2 regions of the Streptomyces sp. NPDC059080 genome follow, and region 1 is predicted to be linked to the other one. Evidence: riboswitches for the same ligand, from Rfam matches in the RefSeq annotation. Region 1 holds a riboswitch; the other holds the start of a gene.
What was found. Region 1 has a riboswitch for S-adenosylmethionine ahead of thrC (threonine synthase). Riboswitches for the same ligand answer to the same signal wherever they lie in the genome.

Region 1 (15,716 bases):
AGCTCCGCCCGCCCGGCGTCGACAAGGGCGTGGCCCTCACCGCCTGGCTCCGCGAGACCGGCGCCCGTACCGTCCTCTACGCCGGTGACGACCTCGGCGACCTCGCCGCCTTCGACGCCGTCGACCGCCTCCGCAGCGACCCCGACGCGCCTCGCCGCACCGGCCTGCTGGTGTGCAGCGGCAGCACCGAGGTCCCCGAACTCGCCGCCCGCGCCGACCTGGTGGTCGACGGCCCCACCGGCGTCATCGCCCTCCTCGACGCCCTCGCGGACCGGCTGACGGACTGGCGGGCTGACCGGCTGACCGGCTGACGGACTGACGGGCTGACGGGCGCCGAGGACCGGTCTGCGGGGCCCGCCCTCACCCCCGTAGCGCCGTCAACTGCTCCGTGAACCACTGGGCGGGCGGCAGCGCCGTGGCCGCGGCGGCGAGCCGGGCGGAGCGGGCCGCGCGTTCCTCGTCCGGCATCGACAGGGCCGCGTGCAGCGCGTCCGCCGTCGCGTTGATGTCGTACGGGTTGATGCTCCACGCGTCCTCGCCCAGCTCCTCGTGGGCGCCCGCCTCCCGGGAGAGGACCAGCGCGCACCCGGCGTCGGAGACCACTGGGACCTCCTTGGCGACGAGGTTCATGCCGTCCCGGATGGGGTTGACGAGGGCCACATCGGCGAGGCGGTACGCGGCCAGCGAACGCGCGAAATCGTCCTTGACATGCAGTACCACCGGCTGCCAACCAGGCGTGCCGTACGTGGAGTTGATCTCCTCGGCGACGCGCTGCACCTCCGCGGTGTAGTCGCGGTAGACGGCCAGATCCTGGCGGGAGGGGTAGGCGAACGCGAGGTGGACGACGCGCTCGCGCCACTCCGGGCGGTCCGCCAGCAGACGGCGGTAGGCGTGCAGCCCGCGGACGATGTTCTTCGACAGTTCGGTGCGGTCGACCCGGACGATCGTGCGGCGCCGCTCCGGTCCGTCCCCGCCGCCGATCTGCGCGCGCAGCGCCGTCAGCCGTTCGTCGACGTCCGGGTGGTGCGCCCGCTCCCGCAGGAACTCCGCGTCGGCGCCCAGGCCGTGCACCCCGATCCGGGTGGTGTGCGGCGTACGGCCCGGGGGCGCGGTGACCACGTGCGGTGCCTCGCCGTCCGAATGGTGGACTGCGCACCGTGCCTCCAGGGTGGCCGTGCAGCACGCCACGAACGCCGCCGCCCACCGCCGTGTCAGAAAGCCCGCCCGGTCCGCGCCGAGCATGCCCCGGATCAGCCGGTCCCGGATGTCGTCGGGTAGCAGTGCGAAGTACTCCGGCGGCGCCCACGGGGTGTGCGAGAAGTGGCAGATCCGCAGGTCGGGTCGGCGCTCGCGGAGCATTCCGGGGGCCAGCGCCAGGTGGTAGTCCTGGATCAGTACCGCGGCGCCCGGCGCCGCCGCCAGGTCCAGCGCCGCCGCGAACGCCGCGTTGTACGCCTCGTACGCCGCCCACCGCTTCCGGAACTCCGTGTCGAACGAGGGCTCCAGCGGCGTCTGGTAGAGCATGTGGTGGACGAACCAGAGTACCGAATTGGCGATGCCGTTGTAGGCGGCGGCGTGCACCTCCGCCGGGATGTCCAGCATACGGACGCGCTGTCCACCGGTGTCGGCCGTCGGAAGCTCACCGTCCGCGCGCCGCACGGCCTCCCGGTCACCGTCGCCGAGCGCCGCGCAGACCCACACCGCGTCCGTCTCCGGCCCGATCGCCGACAGCCCCGAGACCAGCCCCCCGCCGCCCCGCTTGGCGGTCAGCGCGCCGTCCGCACCGACGGCATACGAGACCGGGCCGCGGTTGGACGCGACGAGCACCTCGGCGCCGCGCCCCGCGGTGGGCGTCCGGGCAGGGGTGGTACCGCTGAGTTCGGAGGCCATGCCGCGACCCTAGCCCGCACCGGATCGGCGCACACGTACGAATGAGGCCAAGGGAGGGACGCTGATGAGGCCAAAGGGGGGACGCCCGCCGGGGCCCGTCGTCCCACCGGGTGAGCCCGCCGGGGCGGCTCAGGCCGCCCGGCTCTCCGCGTACTCCGGGACCTCGGCCATCGGCGGCCGCTCCTCCGTGTCGACCTCGCTGGTCCGGGGGATGAAACCGCTCTCGCCGCGGACGAACTGCGTCAGCCGCGGCCGCACCAAATGCCCGCGTGCCAGCCGGAGTTGGGCGGTGCGGTAGATCGCGGCGGCCATCCGGCCCAGCGCCTGACCGTCCTGGTGGCGGTGCTTGCGGACGCCGACGTCCACCTGGGCGAGCGCATCCAGACCGACCGTGTGCAACGCGTCGACCAGCAGCCCCAGCTCGACGCCGTACCCGACGGGGAACGGCAGCCGCTCCAGCAGCGAGCGGCGGGCCGCGTACTCCCCGCCCAGGGGCTGCACGAACCCGGCCAGCTGCGGCCAGTGGAGGTTGAGCAGCGGACGGGCGACCAGTTCGGTGACCCGGCCGCCCTGGCCGGGGCCGCCCCCGGGCGCGCCGCCGGTCTCCAGCGGCCGGTCGTACATCGCCTTGACGAACTGCACGTCCGGGTCGGTCAGCAGCGGCCCGACGATCCCGGAGACGAACGCCGGCGAGAACTCCCGCAGGTCCGCGTCGACGAAGCAGACGATGTCGCCGCGGGTGACCAGCAGCGACCGCCACAGCACCTCGCCCTTGCCGGGCACCGCCGGCAGCCGCGGCAGGATGCTGTCCCGCGCCACCACCCGCGCCCCGGCGGCCGCCGCGACCTCGGCCGTCCGGTCCGTGGACCCGGAGTCCAGCACCACCAGTTCGTCGACGAGCGGCACCTCCTCGGTCATCAGGGCGGCGCGGATGGCCGCGACGATCGTGCCGACCGTCGCCTCCTCGTCGAGCGCGGGCAGTACGACGCTGACCGTACGGCCGCTGAGCCGTTTGGCCTCCAGCAGCTGCGGCAGCGGTCGGTCGGCAGCGGACCAGGAGCGACGCCCCAGCCAGCGCTCCACCTCTTCCAGCACGTCTTCGACTCCTCGGTGCGCGCCGTCTCGGCGGCGCATGTGATCCATCTCGCGGTTCGGACGGCTCTCTCTCCTGTCAGTGCCGTCGGTTACAGTCTTGAACAACGCGGATGACCGCCGCATGCCGGGGTCACCGCACCACAAACGCCTGGGATTTCCCAGCGCCATACCGCTCATCCAGAGGGGCAGAGGGACACGGCCCGTTGAAGCCCCGGCAACCCTCCAGCCGGTCTCGACCGCATCACGCGGCGCGAGGCTCCCGGCTAGGGAAGGTGCCAAATCCGTCTCGTGGCGAGATGCGCCGCGAGGAAGATGAGGAGAAAGGGCCTCGCCTCCATGGCTGCGCAAGCTGTTGAAGTTACCGAAAACGCTTCCTCCGTCACTCTGGGTCCCGCCGTCGGCCTGTCCTGCCGCGAATGCGGTGAGCGTTTCCCGCTCGGCCCGATCTTCGCCTGCGTGTCCTGTTTCGGGCCGCTGGAGGTGGCGTACGAGCTGCCGGACGGCGACCCGGAGCAGCTGAGGAAGCAGATCGAGGCCGGTCCCCACAACATCTGGCGGTACGCACCGCTGCTGCCCGTCCCCGCGGACGTGGCCGAGAAGCCGAACCTCAACCCCGGCTTCACCAAGCTCGTCAAGGCCGACAACCTCGCCCGTGAGCTGGGCGTCACCGGCGGCCTCTACGTCAAGGACGACTCCGGCAACCCGACGCACTCCTTCAAGGACCGGGTCGTCGCCATCGCCGTCGAGGCGGCGCGCGCCTTCGGCTTCACCACCCTCTCCTGCTCCTCGACCGGCAACCTCGCCGGCGCCGTCGGCGCCGCCGCCCGCCGCGCCGGGCTCCGCTCCTGCGTCTTCATCCCGCACGACCTGGAGGCCGGAAAGGTCGTCATGGCCGCGGTCTACGGCGGCGACCTCGTCGGCATCGAGGGCAACTACGACGACGTCAACCGCTTCTGCTCCGAGCTGATCGGCGACCCGCTCGGCGAGGGCTGGGGCTTCGTCAACGTCAACCTCCGCCCCTACTACGGCGAGGGCTCCAAGACGCTGGCGTACGAGATCTGCGAGCAGCTCGGCTGGGAGCTGCCGGACCAGATCGTCATCCCGGTGGCCTCCGGCTCCCAGCTCACCAAGATCGACAAGGGGCTGAAGGAGCTGATCGCCCTCGGCCTCGTCGAGGAGAAGCCCTACAGGATCTACGGCGCCCAGGCCGAGGGCTGCTCCCCGGTGTCGACGGCGTTCAAGGCCGGGCACGACGTGGTCCGCCCGCAGAAGCCGGACACCATCGCCAAGTCCCTGGCGATCGGCAACCCGGCCGACGGGCCGTATGTCCTCGACATCGCGCGCCGTACGGGCGGCGCGGTGGAGGATGTCAACGACGAGCAGGTCGTGGACGCGATCAAGCTGCTGGCGCGGACGGAGGGCATCTTCGCGGAGACCGCGGGCGGTGTGACCGTCGGCGTCACCAAGAAGCTCCTCGAAGAGGGCCTGCTCGACCCGGCCCTGTCCACCGTCATCCTCAACACCGGCGACGGCCTCAAGACGCTTGACGCCGTCGCTCCGACCACCGGCCCCACGGCCACCATCCGCCCGAGCCTGGACGCGTTCCGCTCGGCCGGGCTGGTCGGCTGATTCCCGGTCGCTCCTCCGGCCGGCAGTCGGCCGACCCGGTCCGTCCGCCGCCGTCCCGCCCGGGGCGCGGCGGCCGGTTCCGCAGACGTATCCGCAGTCGTTGGAAGGCAGAACCCATGAGCGTCAAGGTCCGCATCCCCACCATCCTCCGTACGTACACCGGCGGCGAGTCCGAGGTCACCGCCGAGGGCGGGACGCTGTCCGAGGTCATCACCGACCTGGAGAAGAACCACCAGGGCATCGCCGCCCGGGTGCTGGACGACGCGGGCAAGCTGCGGCGCTTCGTGAACGTCTACGTGAACGACGACGACGTCCGCTTCGAGCAGGGTCTGGAGACGCCGACGCCGGACGGTGCGGGCGTCTCGATCATTCCGGCGGTGGCCGGCGGCTGCTGACGCCCGCACCGGGTCGGGGAGCCGCCACCCGGGTGGCGAATGGTTCTCGCCATTCCTTTCTCTCTCTGACTGATAATCGCCCCGTCTGCATATGCGGACGGGGCGATTCCGCGTTGTGAAACAGTCCTGCAAAACGCGATACCATTTCGCCGATCCCCTTCTTCTGCTCATCGAGCACGGTGTGGCGACCTTCTGAACGCCCCGGGATCACGATGAGTTGTGTGCAAAGTGTGTGCGGCGTTTGCGCTCCAAGTTCCTTATGTCCGGCCCGAGTTGCCCGGGAATATGGCCAGTTCCGCGCATATCGCCACTTCTCGCATCGTCAGAATTCTCGTCCGATTGACCTGTTGCGCTGGGCACCGGTGCGGATACATTCGGCGGCGGTCGACGCGTTCCGGCGCACACTCCACGGGCCATTCGCGGGGTGAGGTCTGACCCGGGTCCGCGGAGTGCGGTCCTGCGCAAGGGCCAGTAATAGGGGAGTTAGGCATGGCTCAGGGCACCGTCAAGTGGTTCAACGCGGAGAAGGGGTACGGCTTCATCGCGGTCGACGGTGGTGCGGATGTTTTCGTCCACTACAGCGCGATTCAGATGGACGGCTACCGCACCCTTGAGGAGGGCCAGCGGGTCGAGTTCGAGATCTCGCAGGGCCAGAAGGGGCCGCAGGCTGACATGGTCAAGTTGGCGGCCGGCTGAGCGCCGACCGACTGCAGCATCCAGGAGACCCGCGCCCCGTTGGGGTGCGGGTCTCCTGCTGCGTTGAGGGGCCGGGCCTGCGGATTCAGGGACGGTCACGGCCGGGATGCCTTGCGCCCGCCCGTCGCCCGACCACCGCCCCTCAACGAGTCCTCCTTCGGAGGGCGCCTTGCACTCAAGGGGGTCGAGTGCTAATCATTGCGTTAGCACTCTCCGGGTGAGAGTGACAGTTTTGGACCGTCGGTGAGGTCCGCAGGCGGGGCGGGAAGGAACCGCTCCAACGGTGGGCCGTCCGTCGCGGGCGCCAGCGCGGTCCGGAGGAAAGAGCCTCCACGCCCCAAAGGCGCGGGAGGTGCCCCTTCGTCCTGGGAGGACCACTTCACATGGCCAAGATCATCGCGTTCGACGAGGAGGCGCGGCGCGGCCTTGAGCGCGGTATGAACCAGCTCGCCGACGCCGTCAAGGTGACCCTCGGCCCCAAGGGTCGCAACGTCGTCCTTGAGAAGAAGTGGGGCGCCCCCACGATCACCAACGATGGTGTGTCCATCGCCAAGGAGATCGAGCTGGAGGACCCGTACGAGAAGATCGGCGCCGAGCTGGTCAAGGAGGTCGCGAAGAAGACGGACGACGTCGCCGGTGACGGCACGACGACCGCGACCGTCCTGGCCCAGGCGCTCGTCAAGGAGGGCCTGCGCAACGTCGCCGCCGGCGCCAACCCGATGGCCCTCAAGCGGGGCATCGAGACCGCCGTCGAGGCCGTCTCCGCCGCCCTGCTGGAGCAGGCCAAGGACGTGGAGACCAAGGAGCAGATCGCTTCGACCGCCTCCATCTCCGCCGCCGACACCCAGATCGGCGAGCTCATCGCCGAGGCCATGGACAAGGTCGGCAAGGAAGGCGTCATCACCGTCGAGGAGTCCCAGACCTTCGGTCTGGAGCTGGAACTCACCGAGGGCATGCGCTTCGACAAGGGCTACATCTCGGCGTACTTCGCCACCGACATGGAGCGTATGGAGGCGTCGCTCGACGACCCGTACATCCTGATCGTCAACTCCAAGATCGGCAACGTGAAGGACCTGCTGCCGCTCCTGGAGAAGGTCATGCAGTCCGGCAAGCCGCTGCTGATCATCGCCGAGGACGTCGAGGGCGAGGCCCTGTCGACCCTGGTCGTCAACAAGATCCGTGGCACCTTCAAGTCCGTCGCCGTCAAGGCCCCGGGCTTCGGTGACCGCCGCAAGGCCATGCTCGGCGACATCGCCATCCTCACCGGTGGCACCGTCATCTCCGAGGAGGTCGGCCTCAAGCTGGAGAACGCCGGTCTCGACCTGCTGGGCCGCGCCCGCAAGGTCGTCATCACCAAGGACGAGACCACCATCGTCGACGGTGCCGGTGACAGCGACCAGGTCCAGGGCCGCGTCAACCAGATCCGCGCCGAGATCGAGAACTCGGACAGCGACTACGACCGCGAGAAGCTGCAGGAGCGCCTGGCGAAGCTCGCCGGCGGTGTTGCGGTCATCAAGGCCGGTGCCGCGACCGAGGTCGAGCTGAAGGAGCGCAAGCACCGCATCGAGGATGCCGTGCGCAACGCGAAGGCGGCCGTCGAAGAGGGCATCGTCGCCGGCGGTGGCGTCGCCCTGCTCCAGGCTTCCAGCGTCTTCGAGAAGCTGGAGCTGGAGGGCGACGAGGCCACCGGTGCCGCCGCTGTGAAGCTGGCCCTGGAGGCCCCGCTGAAGCAGATCTCCGTCAACGGCGGCCTTGAGGGCGGCGTTGTCGTGGAGAAGGTGCGCAACCTGGCCGTCGGCCACGGTCTGAACGCCGCCACCGGCGAGTACGTCGACATGATCGCCGAGGGCATCATCGACCCGGCGAAGGTGACCCGTTCCGCGCTGCAGAACGCCGCCTCCATCGCCGCGCTGTTCCTCACCACCGAGGCCGTCATCGCCGACAAGCCGGAGAAGGCCGGCGCGGCGGGCGCTCCGGGCGGCATGCCCGGCGGTGACATGGACTTCTGATCCCTGCCCCGTTCCGTCGCACGCGGCGGGACGGGCGGATCACCGTCCGCTGGTTCGCCGGGGCGGCACCTTCTTCGGATTCTCCGGAGGGGTGCCGCCCCGGCGGCGTTTCCGGGGCCGGGTGACCTGGGGCGGCCCGCCCGGGGGGCTGACGGAACCACCCTCGCGCCCCCTACGGTGGTGTCAGGTGGCCCAGGACGGTCCGGAGCGCCGATCGGACGGCCGTACGCAGCGCCGCGAGGTCGGCGTCGGAGTGGTGGTCCGCGGTCTCGAAGCCGTGGTGCCCGTCGGGTACGTCGATCACCTCCAGGGTGGTCCCGTGTGCCTCGGCCGCGGTCAGGAACTCCGTGACCGTGGCGGCGAGTTCGGGCAGTTCGCGACCGGCCCGGACCACGACGAGCGGCAGGTCGCCCGCGCCGCGGAGCGCCGCCACCGGCCGGAACCGGTCGCCGCCCAGGCCCCAGTTGGGCAGGGGCGCGAGGATCGGGTAGCTCGCGGCGATGCAGCGCAGCCACGGCGGCGGGGCGCTCAGCCAGTCGGCGGCGAGCAGTCCGCCGCCGGAGAAGAACCACAGCGCGATCCGGTCGCCGTCCACCCACGGGTCGGCGCGGACCCGTGCCACCGCCGCCGCGACGTCCTCCGCCGCGCGCGGGTAGCCGTCGATGTCGTACAGCCGGTGGTCGAAGGTCACGCCGATCGCGCCGTGGGCCGCGGCGAGGCGGGCATACCCGGTGAGCGTCGGCCACTCGCGCGGCGTTGGCCGGATGCCCTCGGGGATCGGCCCGCCGTGGACGACGATCACCGCCGGATGCGGCCCGTCGCCCCCGGGGAGGTACAGATCGATGGTCTCGTTCCGCTCGTGCGGCACCTCTGGTACGTCGAGGAGGAACGGCCGCAGATGCGGCGGCTGGCTGCCCGCGGGGGTGAGGCGGCGGCCCTCGCCCGCCGCCGCGTTCAGCAGGACGTCCGCGAGACCGTCCGGGCAGGAGAGCATCGGCCAGTGTCCGGTGGGCAGTTCGAGGAAGCGCACACCGGGTGCGGCGAGCGGCTGGAACGCCGGATCGCCGAGGCTGACCCGCATCTGGACCAGGTCGATGCTGGCGCCGTTGGCGGTGCAGAGGACGCCGGTGGTGGGGACGTCGGTGGCGGCGCCGGTCAGGTGCAGGGGCTGGCGGAGGGTGTGGAGCGGCTGCGGGACGGCGTCCCGGATCAGGCGCTCCAGGGATGTTCCGGGGATGCCGTCGGTGCTGCCCCAGCGGCGCCAGGCGGCTGCCGAATCCGGGGGCGGGAGCGGTTCGCCGCCGATGGCTCCGCCTGTCGTGGCGGCCCCGGCCCCGCCCGCCACTCCGGCTCCGCCCGCTGCGTCCGCCCCCGCGCGTGCCGCCAGCTCCTCCCGTACCACCTGGTCAGGCACGGTGGCCCACGCCGGGTGCCCGTTCTGGGGCGGGGCCGTGTCCAGGGCGACGAGCCGTGCCACGCGGCCGGGCCGCCGGTCCGTGGCGCCCAGGGCCGGGTGCAGGCCGTAGCCGTGGCCGACGAGGACGATGTCCCGGGTGGCGTCCTCCACGGCATCGATGGCCTGCACCACCTCCCCGATATGCGCCTCCAGGTCCGGCGCACCCCCGCCGCCGCGCGCCCCCTCGGGCCCGACGAGCGTCATGGCGTACGCCCCCGCTCCCGCCGCCCTCAGCCGCTCCGCCGTCTCCTCCCACACCCACCCGCCGGTGAAGGCGCCCGGGATCAGGATGAAGTGGGTCCTGGTGTGCCCGTCGTGGGCCCCGGTCCGCTCCGCATCGTTCATCGTTCGCTCCTCGCTCGTCACGTTCATCAGGGCGCTCTCGTCACGTTCATCAGGGCGTTCACGTAAGGGATCGCCCCGTACGGGGAGGGGGCGCGCCGCACACGACGGTGCGCCCCCCCAAGCCGGGCGGGCGGCGTACGGACCGTCCCCCGACCGGCCCGTCCGCCCCGTGCCCGCCGGTACCGTAGGAACTCCCCCTGAGGGAGGTTCAAGTGAGCGCATCCGACGGCCTGTGGAGCATCGGTGAGCTGGCCGAACGCGGCGGCGTCACGGTCAAGACCGTGCGGTTCTACTCGGACCGGGGCTTGCTGCCGGAGCAGACCCGCAGCGCGGGCGGACATCGCCGGTACGGCCCCGACGCCCTCGACCGGCTGCGGCTGATCCGTTCGCTGCGGGCCCTGGATCTGCCCGTCCCGGAGGTGCGGCGGATCGTTGACGACGAGGCGGGGGCGGGCGGTGCCCTGGAGGACGCCGTCGCCGGGCAGTTGCGGCAGCTCGGGGACCGGATGGCGGCGCTGCGGTGGCGGGAGGCCGGGCTGCGGCTCGTCCAGGAGTGTCCGCCCCGAGAGCGCGCCGATCGGCTGCGGCTCATCGGGGCGGTGACGGCGCCACCCAGTACCGCGTCGCTCGCCCGGTTCTGGCGGGCGTGGCTGCCGCCGCGGATGTCCGGCCGTGCGGTCGCCGCCTTCCTGGAGCAGGCGGTGCCCGCGCCGCCGGACGACCCGACGCCCGCGCAGGTGCTGGCCTTCGCCCGGCTGCACGCCCTGGTGACCCGCCCGTGCGACGGCTCCGCCCGCGTCCAGCCCGCCGCGCACCGCTCCGGCCCCGGTTTCCGCCCGGAGGTCCTCTACGACGGGCTGGGCGAGGCGTACGAGCTGGCGGCGGCGCGGCTGCGGCGGGACCGGGCGCCGCACCCGGGGGAGGAGCTGGACTGCTTCGTCGCCGCGTACGCCGCTTCCGGTGGCGCCCGGGACACTCCCGGTTTCCGCCGTCAGCTCGCCGCCCACCTCGCCGCGGACCCGCGTCTCGACCCGTACTGGGCGCTCACCGCCGAGGTCCTGGGCCCGCGCGACGGCCGTCCCGTGCCGACCCCGGGCACCACGCACGACTGGCTGCTGGCCGCCCTGACCGATGAGGTGGCCGCCCGCGCCGCCTGAGCCCCGGACCGGCCCCGGCGTCCCCAACTGCCTGCACTGTTAGGCCACATGGTGTCGTACCCCTCTGGCAGGATGCCTGTATGTCGAACACGCAGACGATGACGTATGCGCGGGTCGGAGCGGCCCTTGAGGAGGCCGGTGCGGTGGCGCCGGAGAAGGTCCAGCAGGTGCTCGCGGAGTACGCGCATTGGGCGCAGGACTCGCTGCGTCCGTACGAGGTCGCCTGCGCGCTGGAGTCCTTCGGGATCGCGCTGTCGATCCACGCCGACGACATCGATTATCTGGAGCCCGGTTACACGTACCTGTTGGAGCGCGCCGCGGAGCTGATCGGCGGCGCGGTCACCGTCACCAAGGTCCGCCTCGTGGAGGGCGACCGTTCGCCGGACGGCACCTCCCGGGACGACACCCTGGAGTTCGAGCGCAACGGCATCGCGGTCGCCGTCCCCGCCGAGCACTACTCGGACGAGTACTACGACCATCTGGCGGCCACGGAGGCGATCGACGCGCTGAATCCGGGCGGCGACGACCCCCGGACCTTCCGCTACGTCGACTTCCCGCGCGAGAAGCACGGCGTCTACGACACGATCGTCGCCCTCGTCACGCCGCAGCAGGCGACGGCGCTGGAGAAGGCGCTGGGGCTGGTGTTGCGGTGACGCGAGGTCGTTCCCGGGCGTGAAGCTCCGGCGGGGCGGGCGGCGTCGTACGTGGCGCCGAGGCGTGTGGTGTCCTCCCGCCGTCGGCGGGGCCCCGATTCCGGGGTGCGCCACGGGCGTCAGCGGTTGACGGCCTGCGCCTCTTGGACGTGGAGGGGGATATCGGTGCCGAAGGTGCCTTCGGGAAGCGTCCCGCCCGCGCCGCCCGAACCCTTCCAGGAGACCTGCCAGGTGAGCGTCGCCTTCAGGCGGTAGGGCCCCGTGTGGGCGGTGGAGTGGCGGTAGGTCACCCCGCAGGGCGGGGGTTTCAGGCCCGAGCCTTTGGTGTAGGGCTGTCCGATCCGGCCGTCGTGCATCGGGCAGGTGCCGGAGCTCGGTGAGAGGTCGGCGTCGTTCGTGCCCGGATCGAGGTGGAGGCCGACGGGAGTGGCGGTGGTGGTCGCCCACAATCCCGTGCCGGGCAGGCTGGCGGTGACGCTCACCGGTGTGAACTTGGCGTCGTCCAGCCATATCCAGGTCGGGAGATTCACGGTCTGCTTGCCGTCCGGATTGAGGGAGACGGCGGTTTCCGGAATCCGTACGGAGCTGTAGGCGTACCCCGCGAGGATTTTCGGGGAGATGCTCTCCGGGTAGGGCGGGGGGCTGCCGTTGGGGACCCAGTGGATGAGTTCCCGGCAGCCGCGCTCGTCGTCGCGCATCCCCGTCTCGGCGTGGGGATTCAGGATGCCCCGGTACCACATCCCCTTCCCCTGCTGGGAGATGTTGTAGTCGCCGTACTTGCTGAGCTCGCCCCCGGACAGGTCGTGCTGGCCCTTCTTCTTGTATTTCTCCTCGAAAAGCTGGTGGTCCCACTTCATGTAGGTGTTGGCGAGGGCGAGTCCCTCGGTCTTCTTGAGCTTCTGCACGCTCTCTTTGAACTGCTTCGGGGTAGCGATGGGTTCGTACCAGCACGGCGGCGGCGTCCAGTCGGGATCCGCCGGGGTGAGGCGGCCGGTGCCTGGTGAGCCGCCGGAGCCGGTGATCTTCACCTTCGTCTGGGACGCCTGCGCGGTCAGCTGGGAGGAATGTCCTTTCTCGCGCATGACACCGCCATCGATATGGGCGTGAGCTGCGGGGTGCCAGAGGAAGAAACTCGCCGCCGCGGTCAGGGCGGATATCGCCCGGAGCCTGCGCCTCATGTTGTGCATCGTCCCCTCTCTCCGGTCAGGGAGTTGGTCTTCCAGACTCCGTTCGCACCCTTTTTCATGCCGGTGATGTAGAGCACCTGGCTTTCCATGGACGGCCCTTCGGTGAGGACCTTCCCGCTCTTCGTCTCTTTCGAGAAGGCTTTGGAGTCGTCCGTGCAGTAACTGAGGCTCGCGTAATCCTCGGCAAGGAACTTCACGCGTGGGTCGTAGTAGCGCAACACCCCGGTCAGGGTGTGGTTCTCCTTCTTGAATCGATTCACCCACTTGTGGGCGGAGCGCAGTGCTGGTCCGTCGTTGTAGAAGGCCACTTCAGGGGCGTCGGGGTCGGATTTGAAGATGGCCGAGTTCGTGGCGAGCGCCTGTAGCTTCCCGTCCAGGAGTACGGCATTGGTCTTCTGGTCTTCGGAGGACCAGTTCTCGAACTCCTCCTTGAAATCCTTATCGGTTTTCAAGACGGGCCGCCCCCCTCCCCCCGTCCCCCCGGAAGGCTCCCCCGTAGCCGAAGGGCTCGGCTTCTTTTCGCCGCCTCCCGCTCCCGCGATCTCTCCCGAAGGCTTGGGATCTTGGGTGCTGCCTCCGCATCCGGTCAGGAGTAGAGACGCGCTCGCGGTGAGAGTGGCGGCCAGCGTCAGAGGGCGGCGGAACACAGGCAACTCCATGGGTATGCGCGCTGGTTGACGCCATGGCGGTGGTGATCCGGGTGCCGGCCCGTCATGGCTTCGGGCATGACTGTTCTGTTGCTGCTATATCTCTCGGTACCCCTCCCGATGTCCTGAAGCACTAGTTCCGGTGAAGAAGTGCTCATGCTGGTTTTTCCGACCGGAGGATGAGGTTCCGTACCGGTGCTGACGGGATGTTCGGTAATGCCTGAGAACATTTCTTCGGGTGTTTCGGACGAATGACGTTTCTGACGGATCGAGCGGTAGGTGTGTGTGCGGCCTGGCCTTGTCGCCGTCGCGTCGGCTGGACCCCGGCGCCGACGTCGGTGCCGCGCCGCGTCCGGCCGGGCGCCGTCCCGGCGACTGGCCGGTTGACGCCGGTCGCGAAAAATCGGACGCCGGGGTCGGATTGCCGCGAGGAGCTGCACCCGAATCGTCCATGACGGACTTTCGCCGGAAAGGTTTTCTGGGTACGGCGGAGAAAAGCGGGTGCGGAGCGTTGGATTCCGGCCGGAGTTGCCGGCCGGAGTTACGGGGAAGTTGTTCTCTCTTGAGGGGCTGGTGAGCGGCTGATACGGTTCCCGGGCTTGATGGTTGACCGTTTGTCGCAGTGAAATTCCGACCCGTTCCGATGGGCTGCGCAGCGGCACTCGGGAGACATCCGGGGGGATCTCTTGAAGACTCAGCAGCGTGCGCCGGTGGGGCCTCAAGGCGGCGGTCCGGGCGGCACGTCCGCCGGTGAGCGGCTGCCGGTCACGCCACGGGAGCGGAAACCGGCGCTCGCCGCGCTGGCCGTGCTGCTGATCCTGGCCGGGGCGCTCGGGTCGACGCTTCTCGTACTGCGGGCCGGGGAACGCGTCGAGGCCATCAAGGTGACGCGGCGCGTTCCGGCCGGTGAGCCGGTTCCGGAGTCGGCCATCGCTTCCGTCATGGTGGCGAAGGACTCCGACGTGCCCTACGTCGAGTGGTCCCAGCGGGGCCTGCTGGGCACATACCGTGCGGCGACCGATCTCGTCGAGGACTCCGTGCTGGTGGGCCCGATGCTCACCGAACGGCAGGGCCCGAAGGAGCATCAGGTCGTCGTGGGGCTGTCGTTGAAGAGCGGGCAGTACCCGGACGGGCTCCGGGCCGGGGACACTGTCGCGGCCTACCGCGCCGGGACGGACGGAGCGCGGTCCTCCTCCGGCGGGTCCGGCGCCGACGACGGCGGGGCGGGAGACGGCGATCCCCTCCTCGTCGACCGCGCCAAGGTGCAGCGGGCCGGGGCCGGGGCCGGGGCCGGGAGCGACGGTGACGGCGTAGGCGGGGGCGATCTGCCGGTTTCCCTGGTCGTCGAGCAGACCTCCGCGCCGCGGCTGACGCAGGCCGCCGCGGCGGGCGAGGTCACGCTGGTGCTCGTGCCCGCGCACCGCGGCTGACGGGGTACGGGATGACGCTCATCGCCCTCGCCGCCGACAAGGGAGCCCCCGGCGTCACGACCACGGCCCTCGCACTGTCCGCCGTCTGGCCGCGCCGCGCGCTCCTGGCGGAGGTCGATCCGGCCGGCGGCGACCTGGTGTACCGCAACGTCGCCGCCCACGGCGGCGCGCTGGACCCGAACCTCGGGCTGCTGTCGCTGGCCGCCACCGCGCGGCGCGGTCTGGTCGCCGAGCAGGTGTGGGACCACGTCCAGCCGATGTCCGGCGGCCTCGATGTCCTCGTGGGGCTCGGGACGTCCGAACAGGCTGCCGGCGTCTCGGGGCTGTGGGCCACCCTGGGGCGGGCGTTCGTGGAGCTGGGGGAGTCCCCGCGGGGCGCGGCGGACGTCATCGCCGACTGCGGACGGCTCGGGACGGACTCCCCGGCGGCGGAGCTGCTGGCGGACGCGTCCGTGCTGCTGCTGGTGTCGGGGCCGGAGCCGGAGCAGCTCGCCCGGGTCCGTGACCGTGCCGCGGCGCTGTCGGCGCAGGCTCCCGGCGGGCCGCGGGCCGCCGTCCCCGGCGTGCCGTCGGTCGGGGTGCTGCTGGTCGCCGAGCCGGCCCGGGCGGCGCGGCTGGCCGGTGAGGTCGACGCCATGCTGCGCCGCGCCCAGGTGCGGGCCCAGGTCATCGGCACGATCGCCCGGGATCCGGTCGGGGCCGCCCGGCTGGCGGGACGCAGAGAGGGACGGGTGGACAGGACGTTGCTCATCAGGTCGGCGCGTCAGGTCGTACGGGACCTCTACCGGCGGTACGGCGCGGCCTGGCTGCGCGGGCCGGGCCCCGAGGCCGGCCGGTGAACGCCGTCGACCACCAGCTGATCAAGCGGTTCCGGCAGGAGGCCGGCGACCGCATCGCCGAGCAGCGGCGCATCGACCAGGCGTCCGGGCTCGCCCCGATGACGGGCGAGGACGAGCGGCAGTACGCGCGGTCGGTGATCGCCCAGATCCTGGAGGAGCACGCGCGGGCGGAGATCAGCTTGGGGCGGACGCCGCCGGACGCGGAGACCGAGGAGGCGTACGCGGCCGGGGTGCACGCGGCCCTGTTCGGCGTGGGTCGGCTACAGCCGCTGCTGGACGACCCGGAGG
Region 2 (15,450 bases), on a different contig from region 1:
CAGCTCGGCACCGGGCCGATCCTGGTCGGCGCCGCGGGCAACGACTTCGACGAGTACCGCGCCTGGCTCGACCGCCACGGCGTCGACACCCACTCGGTCCGTATCTCCGAGGTGCTGCACACCGCCCGCTTCGTCTGCACCACCGACGCCGACCACAACCAGATCGGCTCCTTCTACACCGGCGCGATGAGCGAGGCCCGCCTGATCGAGCTCCAGACCGTCGCCGAGCGCGTCGGCGGCCTCGATCTCGTCGTCATCGGCGCGGACGACCCCGAGGCGATGATCCGCCACACCGAGGAGTGCCGCAGCCGCGCGATCCCGTTCGGCGCCGACTTCTCCCAGCAGATCGCCCGCATGGACGGCGAGGCCATCCGCACCCTCATGGAGGGCGCCGCCTACCTCTTCTCCAACGAGTACGAGAAGGGCCTCATCGAGACCAAGACCGGCTGGACCGACGAGGAGATCCTCGCCAAGGTCGGCACCCGCGTCACCACCCTCGGCGCCAACGGCGTCCGCATCGAGCGCGCCGGTGAGCCGGTCATCGAGGTCACCACGCCCGAGGAGACCACCAAGGCCGACCCGACCGGCGTCGGCGACGCCTTCCGCGCCGGATTCCTCTCCGGCCTCTCCTGGGGCGTCTGCCCGGAGCGCGCCGCCCAGGTCGGCTGCATGCTCGCCACCCTCGTCATCGAGACCGTCGGCACCCAGGAGTACGAGCTGCACCGCAGCCACTTCATGGACCGCTTCACCAAGGCGTACGGCCACGAGGCCGCCACCGAGATCCAGCAGCACCTGGCCTGACCGGACCGGGGGAGACCCCGCACCAGGGCCCGTCCGCGGCCCGTGCCTCGCCCCCGGCGTACGGCACGTCCGCCCCGGCCCGTCCGCCTACACGCGGCGCCGCACCACATACGCGGCGCCGCGTTCCCCTTCCAGGGAGCGCGTGCCGACATACTCCTGACCCTGCGACCAGCACCAGGCCGGAATGTCCAGCGCAGCCACCTCGTCGTCCGACCGGACCGTCACGGTCGCGCCCACCGGCACCCGCCCGATCGCCTTCGCCAGTTCGATCACCGGCACCGGACACCGCGCGCCCAGCGCGTCCACCACCAGCGACCCCGGCTCCCCGCCCTCCGGCGCCGCCACGGCCGCCCCCGGCGCGCCCAGCGCCTCCCGCACCTCGCGCACCGCCCCCGGCAGCGCGTCCAGGAACCGCTCCACCTCGTCCGCTCCGGTACCCACCGGCAGCGACACCCGCACGTTCCCCTCGGACAGCACCCCCATCGCCTTGAGCACATGGCTCGGCGTCAGCGTGCTGGAGGTGCACGACGAGCCGGACGACACCGAGAACCCGGCCCGGTCCAGCCCGTGCAGCAGCGCCTCGCCGTCCACATAGAGGCAGGAGAACGTCACCAGATGCGGCAGCCGCCGCTCCGGATCGCCCACCACCTCCACATCCGGCACCGACACCGCCACCCGCTCCCGGATCCGTGCCACCAGCCCCCGCAGCCGTGCCGCCTCCGCCGCCGCGTCCGCCCGCACCGCCCGCAGCGATGCGGCCGCCGCCACGATCGCCGGGACGTTCTCGAAACCGGGCGCCCGGCCCGCCTCCCGCTCGTCGGCCGGACCCCGCGGCGCGAACCGCGTCCCCTTCCGCACCGCCAGCAGCCCCACCCCGGGCGGCCCGCCCCACTTGTGCGCGCTGCCCGCCAGCACCGACCACGGCCCCGCCACCGGCCCCCACGGCAGCGACTGCGCCGCGTCCACCAACAGCGGCACCCCCGCCGCCGCACACACCTCGGCCACCTCGGCCACCGGCTGCTCCGTCCCCACCTCGTGGTTGGCGGACTGGAGCACCGCCAGCGCGGTGTCCGGCGTCAGCGCCGCCGCGAACTCCGCCGCCGCGACCCGCCCGGTACGGTCGCACCCCACCTCCGCCCCCGACCCGCCGTCCGCCTCGTGCACCTCCGCCGCATGCAGTACGCAGGAGTGCTCCACGGCCGACCGCACCAGCCGCCGTCCGGCCCGCCGCCGCCCCGCCAGCACGCCGGCGATGCCCGAATGCACCGCTTGCGTACCCGAAGGGGTGAAAACCAGCTCGTCGGCCCGGCAGCCCACCGCCTCCGCCGCCGCCTCCCGCGCGGCGTCCAGCAGCATCCGCGCCCGCCGCCCCTCCCGGTGCAGCCGGGCCGGGTCGGCCCAGCCCTCGTCCAGCGAGGCGAGCAGCGCCTCACGGGCGACCGGGTGCAGCGGGGCGGAGGATGCGGCGTCGAAGTAGGGCACGTACGAGACGGTAGAGGACGGCCGCGGCCCCGCGGGGGGCGGCCGCACCCGGCCCGGCGACCGGCCCCGGGCGGGGCGTCAGATCCCGCGGAAAGGCGGGTATTCGGGGGCGGAACGGAGGCCGCGGACCTGCTGCGACCACCCCTTCGGGGAGTGACGCGCCGCGTTGGGCACCCTCCCCGCGCACCCTCAAATAGCGTCCAGTAGGGTTTGGTCCGCATAAACATCCAAACCCCTGCCCGCGCCAGGGCCGGCGACCGACCAGCGAGACGGCCGCAGCCGGTCTCGCGGGCGAGACTCTCGGGAAGGCGCTACGTGAGTCCCAACGGCTCCGACCGCTCGTCGCGGCGCCCGATGCGGCGGAAGCTGCCGCAGGTGCTTGCTGCGGGCCTGGTCCTGGCGACCGCGACTGGTTGCACATCAAAGGACTTCCCCCGCCTCGGTATGCCGACGCCCGTCACGGACGAGGCGCCGCGGATCCTCTCTCTTTGGCAGGGCTCCTGGGCCGCCGCCCTCGCAACGGGCGTGCTGGTGTGGGGCCTGATCATTTGGAGCGTGATCTTCCACCGCCGCAGCCGGACCAAGGTGGAGGTCCCCGCACAGACCCGGTACAACATGCCGATCGAGGCGTTGTACACGATCGTTCCGTTCATCATCATCGCGGTGCTCTTCTACTTCACCGCGCGCGATGAGAGCGAACTCCTCAAGACGTCCAAGAAGCCTGCCCACATCGTCAACGTGGTGGGCTTCCAGTGGAGCTGGGCGTTCAACTACATCGAGGACGTGGACGGCAACAAGTCCACCCACGCGGACAAGACCGAGCTGGCTCAGCTCGACGCGATTCCTGACAGGCTGAAGAAGGGCTTCCCGGCAGGCGCCGACGGCGCCTACGACTCCGGTACTCCCGCCACCCGGGACCCCGACACCGGCAACCCCGGTCCGACGCTCTGGCTCCCCAAGGGCGAGAAGGTCCAGTTCATCCTGACCTCGCGTGACGTCAGCCACTCCTTCTGGGTGGTGCCCTTCCTGATGAAGATGGACGTCATCCCGGGGCACACCAACGTCTTCGAGGTGACCCCCAACAAGGAGGGCACCTTCGCGGGCAAGTGCGCCGAGTTCTGCGGCGTCGACCACTCCCGGATGCTCTTCAACGTCAAGGTCGTCTCCCCCGAGAAGTACCGGGAGCACCTGAAGGACCTGGCGAAGAAGGGCCAGACCGGCTACCTGCCGTCAGGCGAGAAGCAGACGGATCACGCCAGGAACGCGGAGATCAAGACCAAGTGAGCATCCTCAACGAACCCCAGGGTGCCGCCGCCGATACGGCTCCGGCAGCACCGCCCGTACGCAAGAAGCAACCAGGCATCGCCGTGGTCAAGTGGCTCACCACCACCGACCACAAGACGATCGGCACGATGTACCTGGTCACGTCGTTCGCGTTCTTCTGCATCGGCGGCGTCATGGCGCTCCTCATGCGCGCCGAGCTGGCCCGTCCGGGCACGCAGATCATGTCGAACGAGCAGTTCAACCAGGCATTCACGATGCATGGCACGATCATGCTGCTGATGTTCGCGACGCCGCTGTTCGCCGGATTCGCCAACTGGATCATGCCGCTGCAGATCGGTGCGCCCGACGTGGCGTTCCCGCGGCTCAACATGTTCGCGTACTGGCTGTACCTCTTCGGCTCGCTGATCGCGGTGGCCGGCTTCCTCACCCCGCAGGGTGCGGCCGACTTCGGCTGGTTCGCCTACTCCCCGCTGTCGGGCGTCGTCCGCTCGCCGGGCGTCGGCGCCGACATGTGGATCATGGGTCTGGCCTTCTCCGGCTTCGGCACGATCCTCGGTTCGGTCAACTTCATCACCACGATCATCTGCATGCGCGCCCCCGGCATGACGATGTTCCGTATGCCGATCTTCGTGTGGAACGTCCTGCTGACCGGTGTCCTGGTCCTGCTGGCCTTCCCGGTCCTGGCCGCCGCGCTGTTCGCCCTGGAGGCGGACCGTAAGTTCGGTGCCCATGTATTCGACGCGGCAAATGGCGGCGTACTGCTCTGGCAGCACCTCTTCTGGTTCTTCGGACACCCAGAGGTGTACATCATCGCGCTGCCGTTCTTCGGCATCATTTCCGAAGTCATTCCGGTCTTCTCCCGGAAGCCGATGTTCGGTTACATCGGTCTGATCGCCGCGACGATTTCCATCGCCGGTCTTTCGGTGACGGTCTGGGCGCACCACATGTATGTGACGGGCGGCGTACTCCTACCGTTCTTCTCCTTCATGACATTCCTCATCGCGGTCCCGACCGGTGTGAAGTTCTTCAACTGGATCGGCACGATGTGGAAGGGCTCACTGTCCTTCGAGACACCGATGCTCTGGGCGGTCGGCTTCCTGATCACCTTCACCTTCGGCGGTCTGACCGGCGTCATCCTGGCGTCGCCCCCGATGGACTTCCACGTCTCCGACTCGTACTTCGTCGTGGCGCACTTCCACTACGTCATCTTCGGCACGGTCGTCTTCGCGATGTTCTCCGGATTCCACTTCTGGTGGCCGAAGTTCACCGGCAAGATGCTGGACGAGCGCCTCGGCAAGATCACGTTCTGGACCCTGTTCGTCGGCTTCCACGGCACGTTCCTCGTGCAGCACTGGCTGGGCGTCGAGGGCATGCCGCGTCGTTACGCGGACTACCTCGCGGCCGACGGCTTCACGACGCTGAACACCATCTCGACGATCGCGTCCTTCCTGCTCGGCCTGTCGGTCCTGCCGTTCTTCTACAACGTCTGGAAGACCGCCAAGTACGGCAAGAAGGTCGAGGTCGACGACCCCTGGGGCTACGGCCGTTCCCTGGAGTGGGCGACCTCCTGCCCGCCCCCGCGGCACAACTTCCTCACCCTGCCGCGCATCCGGTCCGAATCCCCGGCGTTCGACCTGCACCACCCGGAGATCGCCGCGCTGGACGCCCTCCAGAACGGCCACGGTCCGGCGGATGGCAAGGCCCTCGCCGGCGGCAAGGAGGCAGGCAAGTGAAGATCCAGGGCAAGATGTTCATCTGGCTCTCCGTCTTCGTCCTCGCCATCGCGATCACCTATGGCGTGTGGTCGAAGGAACCGGCGGGCACCACCGCGCTGTTCCTCGCGTTCGGTCTGTGCATCATGATCGGCTACTACCTGGCCTTCACGGCCCGGCGGGTCGACGCGGGCGCGCAGGACAACGAGAACGCCGAGGTCGCGGACGACGCGGGCGAACTGGGCTTCTTCAGCCCGCACAGCTGGCAGCCGCTCTCGCTGGCCGTCGGCGGTGCCCTGGCCTTCATGGGCGTCGTCTTCGGCTGGTGGCTGCTCTACTTCTCGGCACCGGTCATCCTCATCGGCCTGTTCGGCTGGGTCTTCGAGTACTACCGCGGCGAGAACCGCACGCAGTGAGCACGGCCCTCGCGCCGTGAAGGGCGGGCCCGGACACCTCAACTGGTGTCCGGGCCCGCCCCGTTTGCAGTCCTCCAGCGCGCCGCTCCCGGGATTTCTCCATATTTTTGGTACATGAGTCCCAGACCCCGAACCCGGACGGTGCTGAGCTGCGGCCTCCTGCTCGTGCCCCTCGCGGTGTCCGCCACCGCGTGCGGGGGCTCGTCGTCGGAACCGCTCTCCGCAAACCCCTACGACGCGGCCGACCAGATCACGTCCAACACCCCGGACGGGACACGGACGGCGGACCCCAACAAGCCGCTCGAAGTGTCCGTCACGGACGACAAGGCGCGCCTCACGGACGTGACCGCCACCGACGCCTCCGGCCGCTCCATCCGCGGCGAGCTGACCGCCGACGGCAAGCACTGGCGCACCACCGTGCCGCTCGCCGCCGGCGTCCGCTACACGGTGCAGGTCAGCACCGAGGATGAGGACGGCAACCCCGGCCGCAAGACACTCCACGTCGCCACCAAGGGCGGCGGCGACCGGCTCCAGGTCACCTTCGGCCCGGACAGCGGCGAGTACGGCGTCGGCCAGCCGGTCACCGCCAAGCTCAGCCGCGAGGTCAAGGACCCGCAGGCGCGCGCCGTCGTCGAGAGCGCCCTGAAGGTCGACTCCACGCCCCGCGTCCAGGGCTCCTGGTACTGGGTCGACGGCAAGACCCTGCACTTCCGCCCCAAGGAGTACTGGCCCGCGCACGCCGCGATCGAGGTGCACAGCAACCTGGAGGGCCTGAAGATCTCCAAGGGCCTCTACGGCGGCCCCGCCAAGCCCGTGAAGCTCACCACCGGCGACGAGGTCGTCGCCATCACCGACGCGTCCTCGCACACCATGACGGTGCTGCGCAACGGCCGGCAGGTCAACACGCTGCCGGTCACCACCGGCAAGCCCGGCTTCGACACCCGCAACGGCGTCAAGGTCGTCCTCGCCAAGGAAAGCTTCGTCCGGATGACCAGCGGCAGCATCGGCATCCCGGACGGCAGCTCGGACTCGTACGACCTGCCGGTCTACTGGGCGACGCGGGTCACCACCAGCGGCGAGTACGTGCACGCCGCGCCCTGGTCCGTGGGGTCGCAGGGCGCGGCCAACGTCAGCCACGGCTGCACGGGCATGTCCACCGGCAACGCCCAGTGGTTCTTCCACACCGTGCGCGTCGGCGACATCGTGAAGGTCGTCAACAGCGGCGGCGCCACCATGGCGCCCTTCGGCAACGGCTTCGGTGACTGGAACATGCCCTGGCAGGAGTGGCGCGAGGGCAGCGCCCTCAGGAACGGCGCCGCCACCACAGGGGCGGCCGAGCGGCAGCGGGAGCCCGCAGACGCGGCCCGGCTGCGCCCCGAGGTCTGAGGGCGCCTCAGGCGGCCGCTCAGCCGCGTGCGAGGACCCGTCCGCGCAGCAGGGAGGCGAGTGAGTCGGCGAACGCCACCGGGTCCACCGGATGCGTCACCGCGGCGTCCGCGCGGCTCCAGGTGGCCAGCCAGGCGTCCTGCGGCCGCCCGATGAGCAGCAGCACCGGCGGGCAGTCGTAGATCTCGTCCTTGATCTGCCGGCACACGCCCATCCCGCCGGCCGGTGCGGTCTCGCCGTCCAGCACACAGGCGTCGATGCCGCCCTGCTCCAGCGCCTCCAGGACGGCGGGCAGGGTCGCGCACTCCAGGATCTCCACCGGCGGGACATCGGCCGCGGGCCGCCGCCCGGAGGCCAGCCTCACCTGCTCGCGGGTGGTGGCGTTGTCGCTGTAGACCAGCACCGTGGCAGTCGCCTGCATCGTTCCTCCACGCTTCGAAGCGGTACGGACCGGGACGGTACCTGTGCAGGGAACGCCCCCACCGTAGGTAGGGCTCGGATGCTACTCCCGCAAGGGCCGCGGACAGGAGGGGCCGGACGCCACCAAGATCCGTCCGACGGCCCGTCAGGACTGGCCACGGTACGACACCGGGGCGCTCCGGCACCCCGTGCTTCCCCCCTTCGGGGGAAGCCGGAAGAGGCCCGTACGAGCAGGGCATACGGCCTTGACACACCGAACGGCACCCCCCGGAGTGAGGGCGGGATAAGCGACCGACATAATGTCGGTCGTGGCGACAGCAACGACAGTAGAAACCGGGCACGCGCACCCGTCGGTCAATCGACCGAATCTCACCAGCGTCGGAACCATCATCTGGCTGAGTTCCGAGCTGATGTTCTTCGCGGCCCTCTTCGCGATGTACTTCACCCTTCGATCGGTGACCGGTGCCGAGTATTGGAAGGAAACCTCCGATGCGCTGAACCTTCCGTTCTCCGCGACGAACACAACGATCCTGGTGCTCAGCTCGCTGACCTGCCAGCTCGGTGTTTTCGCGGCAGAACGCGGCGACGTCAAGAAGCTCCGCACGTGGTTCGTGATCACGTTCATCATGGGCGCGATCTTCATCGGCGGGCAGGTCTTCGAGTACACCGAACTGGTCAAGCACGAGGGCCTCTCGCTCTCGTCCGGCCCCTACGGCTCGGTGTTCTACCTGACCACCGGCTTCCACGGCCTGCACGTGACGGGCGGTCTGATCGCCTTCCTGCTGGTTCTGGGCAGGACGTACGCGGCCAAGAGGTTCACCCACGAACAGGCCACCGCGGCCATCGTCGTGTCCTACTACTGGCACTTCGTCGATGTCGTCTGGATCGGCCTCTTCGCCACGATCTACCTGATCCGGTAACCGGTCCGACCGGGAACCGCAGTTCAGACAGACATAGCCAAAGCATCGACGCAGAAGATCCTGACACCGGGGTAATCCGTGAAAAAGCTCTCCGCACGACGGCGCCATCCGCTGGCGGCGCTCGTCGTCCTACTCTTCGCGCTGGCGGTCACTGGGGGGCTGTACGCCGCGTTCGCGCCGGCGGACAAGGCTCAGGCCGATGACACCGCCCAGTCTCTTGCCATCAAGGAGGGCAAGAAGCTCTACGCCGTCGGCTGCGCCAGCTGCCACGGCACCGGCGGTCAGGGCTCGTCCGACGGCCCGAGCCTGGTCGGTGTCGGCGCCGCAGCCGTCGACTTCCAGGTGGGCACCGGCCGTATGCCGGCCCAGCAGCCCGGCGCCCAGGTGCCGCGGAAGACGCCCCTCTACAACCAGGCGCAGACCGACCAGCTGGCGGCGTACGTCGCGTCGCTGGGCGCCGGTCCCGCCGTGCCCGGCAAGGACCAGTACAGCCCGGAAGGTGCCGACGTCGGCAAGGGTGGCGAGCTGTTCCGCACCAACTGCGCGCAGTGCCACAACTTCACCGGCAAGGGCGGCGCCCTGACCAACGGCAAGTACGCACCGACGCTTGAGGGCGTGGACCCGAAGCACATCTACGAGGCCATGCAGACCGGCCCGCAGAACATGCCCTCCTTCGGTGACGGCACGCTGTCCTCGGAGAACAAGAAGGACATCGTCGCGTACCTCGACGCCGTCAACGGCGATGACACCGCGAGCCCCGGCGGCCTGGACCTCGGTGGTCTCGGTCCGGTCAGTGAGGGTCTCTTCGGCTACATCTTCGGCCTGGGCGCGCTGGTCGCGGTCGCCATCTGGGTCGCTGCCCGGACTACGAAGGCCAAGAAGTCATGAGTGAGACTGGACGACACGCAGACGTGCCAGAAGAATCCCTTCCGAGTGAGCGCACCGCTCACGACAGTGCGCCGGTGAAGGCGGACAACCCCTTCGCCGACCCGGGTCTGCCCGCGCACGAGCACCGCATCCAGGACATCGACGAGAAGGCCGCCCGGCGCTCCGAGCGCGTCGTGGCCTACTTCTTCCTCCTGTCGATGATCGCGACCGTCGCGTTCATCGCGTCGTATGTGATCTTCCCGATCGACAAGATCGTCTTTATCTTCCCGCTCGGGCACATCAGCGCGCTGAACCTCTCCCTGGGTCTGACCCTGGGTATCGCCCTCTTCGCCATCGGCGCCGGTGCGGTCCACTGGGCCCGCACGCTGATGTCGGACGAGGAGGTCGCCGACGACCGGCACCCGATCGAGGCGGAGCCCGAGGTCAAGGCCAAGGTGCTCGCCGACTTCGCGCAGGGCGCGAAGGAGTCCGGGTTCGGTCGCCGCAAGCTGATCCGCAACACGATGTTCGGCGCGCTGGCCCTGGTGCCGCTCTCCGGCGTCGTCCTGCTGCGTGACCTCGGGCCGCTGCCCGAGAACAAGCTGCGCGGCACGGGCTGGAAGAAGGGCACCCGCCTGGTCAACCAGTCCACCAACCTGCCGCTCCGTGCCGAGGACATCGCGGTTGGCTCCCTGACGTTCGCCAAGCCCGAGGGCCTGGAGGAGGACGACGAGGAGTTCAACAACAAGATCGCCAAGGACGCCCTGATGCTCGTGCGGATCCAGCCGCAGGACATCAAGGACAAGCAGGAACTTGAGTGGTCGCACGAGGGCATCGTGGCGTACTCGAAGATCTGCACCCACGTCGGTTGCCCGATCAGCCTGTACGAGCAGCAGACCCACCACGTGCTCTGCCCGTGCCACCAGTCCACCTTCGACCTGTCCGACGGCGGTCGCGTGATCTTCGGCCCCGCGGGCCACGCCCTGCCGCAGCTGCACATCACGGTGAAGGACGGCTACCTCGAAGCCGTCAGCGACTTCGCGGAGCCCGTCGGCCCGAGCTTCTGGGAGCGCGGATGAGTAACGAGACGAGCGCGACCACCACGCGCCGCGGCCAGGCGCCGCGGGGCGAGCGGATCGCCGACTGGGCGGACGGCCGGCTGGGCATCTACAGCCTCGCCAAGGCCAACATGCGCAAGATCTTCCCGGACCACTGGTCCTTCATGCTGGGTGAGGTCGCGCTCTACAGCTTCATCATCATCATCCTGACCGGCGTCTACCTGACGCTGTTCTTCCACCCGAGCATGGCCGAGGTCGTCTACCACGGCTCCTACGTGCCGATGCACGGGATCCGGATGACCCAGGCGTTCGAGTCGACGCTGAACATCAGCTTCGACATCCGTGGTGGTCTGCTCATCCGGCAGATCCACCACTGGGCGGCGCTGATCTTCCTGGCCGCGATGATGGTCCACATGATGCGGGTGTTCTTCACCGGCGCCTTCCGCAAGCCGCGCGAGGTCAACTGGCTGTTCGGCTTCCTGCTGCTGGTGCTGGGCATGTTCACCGGCTTCACCGGCTACTCCCTCCCCGACGACCTGCTCTCCGGCACCGGCGTGCGGTTCATCGAGGGTGTCGTCCTGGCGATGCCGCTGGTCGGCTCGTACCTGCAGATGTTCATCTTCGGCGGGGAGTTCCCGGGGCACGACATCATCCCGAGGTTCTTCACGGTGCACGTGCTGCTGCTGCCGGGCATCATGCTCGGCCTGCTGGTGGCCCACCTGATCCTGGTCTTCTACCACAAGCACACGCAGTTCCCGGGTGCCGGCAAGACCAACAAGAACGTCGTCGGCATGCCGCTGCTGCCGGTCTACATGGCCAAGGCCGGAGGCTTCTTCTTCCTGGTCTTCGGTGTCATCTCGGTGATCGCGGCCATCGCGAGCATCAACCCGGTGTGGGCCATCGGCCCGTACCGCCCGGACCAGGTGTCCACCGGCGCCCAGCCCGACTGGTACATGGGCTTCGCCGAGGGTCTGGTCCGTGTGATGCCGGGCTGGGAGTGGAACTTCTGGGGCCACACCATCAACTTCGGTGTGCTCATCCCGATTCTGATCTTCCCGCTGGTGCTGGTGGCCATCGCGGTCTACCCGTTCATCGAGTCCTGGGTGCGGGGTGACAAGCGCGAGCACCACATCCTGGACCGTCCGCGCAACGCCCCGACCCGTACCGGTTTCGGTGTGGCCTGGCTGGTCGCGTACTTCGTGATGCTGATCGGTGGCGGTAACGACCTGTGGGCGACCCACTTCCACCTGTCGATCAACTCGATCACCTGGTTCGTGCGTATCGCGTTCTTCGTCGGTCCCGTGCTGGCGTTCATCGCCACCAAGCGGGTCTGCATGGGTCTGCAGCGCCGCGACAAGGACAAGGTGCTGCACGGCCGCGAGTCGGGCATCATCAAGCGCCTGCCGCACGGTGAGTTCGTCGAGGTCCACGAGCCGCTCAGCCAGGAGCAGCTGCACGTCCTCACCCAGCACGAGCAGCCCACGCCGCTGGAGCTGGGGCCCGAGGTCGACGAGAACGGCGTCCGGCGCAAGGTCACGCGGTCGCAGAAGCTGCGTGCCAAGCTCTCGAAGGCGTACGACGGCGAGGACAACGTCATCCCGAAGCCGACCGTCGAGGAGTACAAGGAGATCAGCAGCGGCCACGGCCACCACTGATCACCGAGCCGCCGTGACCGCACGGCGGAAGTGACGCCACCCAGAGGGCCCCGTCCGGACGTCGGACGGGGCCCTCCGGCATCCCCGGGGCTCGATAGGGTTTCCCCATACGCAGGCACGAACCAGGAGTGTGGACCATGAACGTTGCGACCCCGGCAGGCGGCGACAGCGTGGCGGCCCACACCTGGCCGGGCATCCTGAACGCCCTCCTCGACGGCCGGGACCTCGCCGCCGACGACACCGCCTGGGCGATGGACCGGATCATGCGGGGCGAGGCCACCGACGCGCAGATCGCCGGGTTCGCGGTGGCGCTGCGGGCCAAGGGCGAGACCGTCGCGGAGATCTCCGGGCTGGTCCGCGCGATGTACGCGCACGCCCGGCTGATCGACGTGCCGGGCCCCGGCGTGGACATCGTCGGCACCGGCGGCGACGGCGCCAAGACCGTCAACATCTCCACGATGTCGTCGATCGTGGTGGCCGGTGCGGGCGCGAAGGTCGTCAAGCACGGCAACCGCGCCGCGTCGTCGGCGAGCGGCTCCTCCGACGTCCTGGAGAAGCTGGGCGTGAAGCTGAACCTCGCACCGCGGCGCGTCGTGGAGGTCGCCGAGGAGGCGGGCATCACGTTCTGCTTCGCGGTCACCTTCCACCCGGCGCTGCGGCACGTCGCCACCGCCCGCGGCCAGCTGGGCATCCGGACCACCTTCAACGTGCTGGGCCCGCTCACCAACCCGGCGCGGGTGCAGGCGCAGGCGACGGGCGTCGCGGACGCGCGGATGGCGCCGATCCTCGCCGGGGTGCTCGCCGAGCGCGGCTCGTCCGCGCTGGTCTTCCGCGGCGACGACGGGCTGGACGAGCTGACGACGACGGCGACGTCGCGGGTGTGGATCGTGCGGGACGGCGCGGTGCGTGAGGAGACGTTCGACCCGCGCGACGTCGGTATCCCGTTGGTGCCGGTGGAGGCGCTGCGCGGTGCGGACGCGACGTACAACGCCGGGGTGGCGCGGCGGCTGCTGGACGGGGAGAAGGGCCCGGTCCGCGAGGCGGTGCTGCTGAACTCAGCGGCGGCGCTCGCGGCGCTGGAGCCGACCGCGGCGCCGCTGACCGAGCAGATCCGCGCCGGTATGGAGCGGGCCGCGGGGGCGGGGGGGGGGGGATCATCACCGCGGGGGGGGGCCGGGGGGGGGGGGCCCCCCCGGCCCCCCCCCCCCCGGCCCCCCCCCCCCCGGGTTGGGCGGGGGCGGGGCCGCCCCTCGACTCCGGGGCGGCCAAGCGGGCGCTGGAGCGCTGGGCGGCCGCCAGCAACGCCTGAGCGCCGTACGGCCGTTGCGGGGCGTTCCGTGCGGGCCCGGTCCTGTTGATCTCAGTAACCGGACCGGGCTTGCACCGCTCCGTTCATATGGCATGATGCTGCGCAGGTCACGAGTGACAGCGATATAGGCCCCGGCCCGCTGTCCGGCAACCCTCCTTCCGTGGCGGGGTGCCCCGGGTGATGACCAGGCCGCAGGCAGCGAGGTCTGCGGCAAGCGCGGATCCCTCGCCAGGGATCCTGGTCCTCAGAGGGAGAACTTCCGTGAACCAGCGAATGCGATAGGGCTGCACAAGCCCCTCTCCAGTTTTTCGCTTCTCAGTAATTCCAGCGTTCCGCCGCTGTTTTTCCTGCCGAATTCCACTGCGCCCTTTCGCTCTTCCGCATGCCCGCGCGCGGTGAATTCGCCTTTCTCTCACGGGAGTTCGCCATGTCTGCCTCCACCGTTGCCACCGACCGCCCCGTTTGTACCTCGCTGGACGTTCTGGGGCGAGATGTCCTGGTGCCGCTGGTCACCGGCGGGGAGGTCGACTACGCCGCCCTCGACTACGCGGCGAGCGCCCCCGCGCTCCAGCGGGTCTGGGACGACGTGGCCGCCTACGCCCCGTACTACGGCAGCGTGCACCGCGGCGCCGGGTACCTCTCGCAGCTCTCCACCGACCTCTTCGAGAACGCCCGCACCACCATCGCCCGCTTCCTGGGCTGCCGCGACGACGACCAGGTGATCTTCACCCGCTCCACCACCGACTCCCTCAACCTGCTGGCGGCTGCGCTGCCGCACTCCACCCGGGTCTTCGTCTTCGAGACCGAGCACCACGCGTCGCTGCTGCCGTGGGAGCAGCGCGACGGCGTCGACGTCACCTACCTCGACGCGCCGCGCACCTCCCGCCAGGCCGTCGACATCCTGGAGAAGGCCCTCGCCGCCCGTGAGCCTTCCCCGAGCTCTCCACTTCGTTCGACCGGGGGAGGCCCCAAGGGGCCCGCCCTGGTGTGCGTCACCGGCGCGTCCAACGTCACCGGTGAGATCTGGCCGGTCAAGGAGCTGGCCGCCGTGGCGCACGCCCACGGCGCGCGGATCGTGCTGGACGCCGCACAGCTGGCGCCGCACCACCCCGTCGACCTCGCCGAACTCGACGTGGACTGGGCCGCGTTCTCCGGTCACAAGCTGTACGCGCCGTTCGGCTCCGGCGTGCTGGCCGGGCGCGCCGACTGGCTGCGGGACGCGGACCCGTACCTGGCCGGCGGCGGCGCCAGCCGGACCGTCGCGCGGCGTCCCGACGGTGGCGTCGACGTTGCCTGGCACACGACCGCGGCCCGTCACGAGGCCGGGTCGCCCAACGTCATCGGCGCCTACGCGATCGCCTCCGCGTGCCAGGCGCTGACCGACGCCGGTTTCGACGCGCTCGTCGCCCGCGAGCAGGAGCTCATCGCCCGCGTCCGGACCGGCCTCGCGGAGGTCCCCGAGGTCCGGGTCCTGTCGCTGTTCGGCGACGACGCGCCCCGCGTCGGCGTGCTGTCCTTCGTCGTCGACGGGTGGAACAGCTCGCACTTCGCGGCGGCGCTGTCCGCCGAGTACGGGATCGGGGTCCGAGACGGGCTCTTCTGCGCCCACCCGCTTGTCCGCACGCTGCTGGGTGGGGCCCCCGACGCGCCCGCCGAATGCGGTGCGCCGGAGGCCGCGCCCGGCGAGCGTGCGCTCAACGCCGTCCGTGTCAGCTTTGGCGCCGGTACGCCGGACGAGCACGTCGACCGCTTCGTGCGTGCGGTCAAGGAACTCGTCGCGGACGGTGCGCGGTGGAGCTACCGCACGGAGGACGGGCGGTGCGTGCCCTACGCGGCGTAGGCCGCGGGTTTTTCCGACGCCTTTCCGCTGCGCGGGGCCTTTTCCGTTGCCGGGTGGGGTCCGTTGTCCGCTGTCCGTTCGTTGCGCCTGCGGCGGGCGTCGTCGCTGCGCGAAGCTGTTCGGCTGCGGTGCCGGACCTCCGGACTTCGTCCTGCGGTCCGGCCCCTTCCGTGGGTGGGTGGGGAAAAGACGGTGGGGCCGGGGTGGTGAAGTGAGGCGCGCCTGAGTGCGGTGGTGTGCCACAGTGGACCGTGTTCGAGGAGGAAGACGAGGGCGATGGTGCGCCCATCGAACTCACTC

Region 2: another riboswitch for S-adenosylmethionine. It lies ahead of ACFWWQ_RS22285 (aminotransferase class V-fold PLP-dependent enzyme); the one in region 1 lies ahead of thrC (threonine synthase).

The regions. Positions count from the first base shown of each region.
Region 1 is NZ_JBHYGX010000010.1:88,920-104,635, forward strand. Features, by position in the region: gene otsB (trehalose-phosphatase) at 1-311, shown strand, start outside; gene ACFWWQ_RS11115 (trehalose-6-phosphate synthase) at 361-1,890, opposite strand; gene ACFWWQ_RS11120 (glucosyl-3-phosphoglycerate synthase) at 2,020-2,985, opposite strand; SAM riboswitch class I at 3,156-3,304, shown strand; gene thrC (threonine synthase) at 3,322-4,614, shown strand; gene ACFWWQ_RS11130 (MoaD/ThiS family protein) at 4,731-5,009, shown strand; gene ACFWWQ_RS11135 (cold-shock protein) at 5,499-5,705, shown strand; gene groL (chaperonin GroEL) at 6,089-7,714, shown strand; gene ACFWWQ_RS11145 (alpha/beta fold hydrolase) at 7,887-9,515, opposite strand; gene ACFWWQ_RS11150 (MerR family transcriptional regulator) at 9,728-10,672, shown strand; gene ACFWWQ_RS11155 (hypothetical protein) at 10,753-11,325, shown strand; gene ACFWWQ_RS11160 (hypothetical protein) at 11,445-12,503, opposite strand; gene ACFWWQ_RS11165 (hypothetical protein) at 12,500-12,964, opposite strand; gene ACFWWQ_RS11170 (hypothetical protein) at 13,846-14,589, shown strand; gene ACFWWQ_RS11175 (hypothetical protein) at 14,601-15,428, shown strand; gene ACFWWQ_RS11180 (CpaF family protein) at 15,425-15,716, shown strand, end outside.
Region 2 is NZ_JBHYGX010000031.1:53,010-68,459, reverse strand. Features, by position in the region: gene ACFWWQ_RS22345 (carbohydrate kinase family protein) at 1-801, shown strand, start outside; gene ACFWWQ_RS22340 (cysteine desulfurase/sulfurtransferase TusA family protein) at 889-2,283, opposite strand; gene coxB (cytochrome c oxidase subunit II) at 2,599-3,567, shown strand; gene ctaD (cytochrome c oxidase subunit I) at 3,564-5,300, shown strand; gene ACFWWQ_RS22325 (cytochrome c oxidase subunit 4) at 5,297-5,695, shown strand; gene ACFWWQ_RS22320 (Ig-like domain-containing protein) at 5,810-7,081, shown strand; gene ACFWWQ_RS22315 (hypothetical protein) at 7,101-7,502, opposite strand; gene ACFWWQ_RS22310 (heme-copper oxidase subunit III) at 7,801-8,421, shown strand; gene ACFWWQ_RS22305 (c-type cytochrome) at 8,500-9,309, shown strand; gene ACFWWQ_RS22300 (Rieske 2Fe-2S domain-containing protein) at 9,306-10,367, shown strand; gene ACFWWQ_RS22295 (cytochrome b N-terminal domain-containing protein) at 10,364-12,001, shown strand; partial or broken gene trpD (anthranilate phosphoribosyltransferase) at 12,139-13,143, shown strand; SAM riboswitch class IV at 13,416-13,533, shown strand; gene ACFWWQ_RS22285 (aminotransferase class V-fold PLP-dependent enzyme) at 13,738-15,150, shown strand.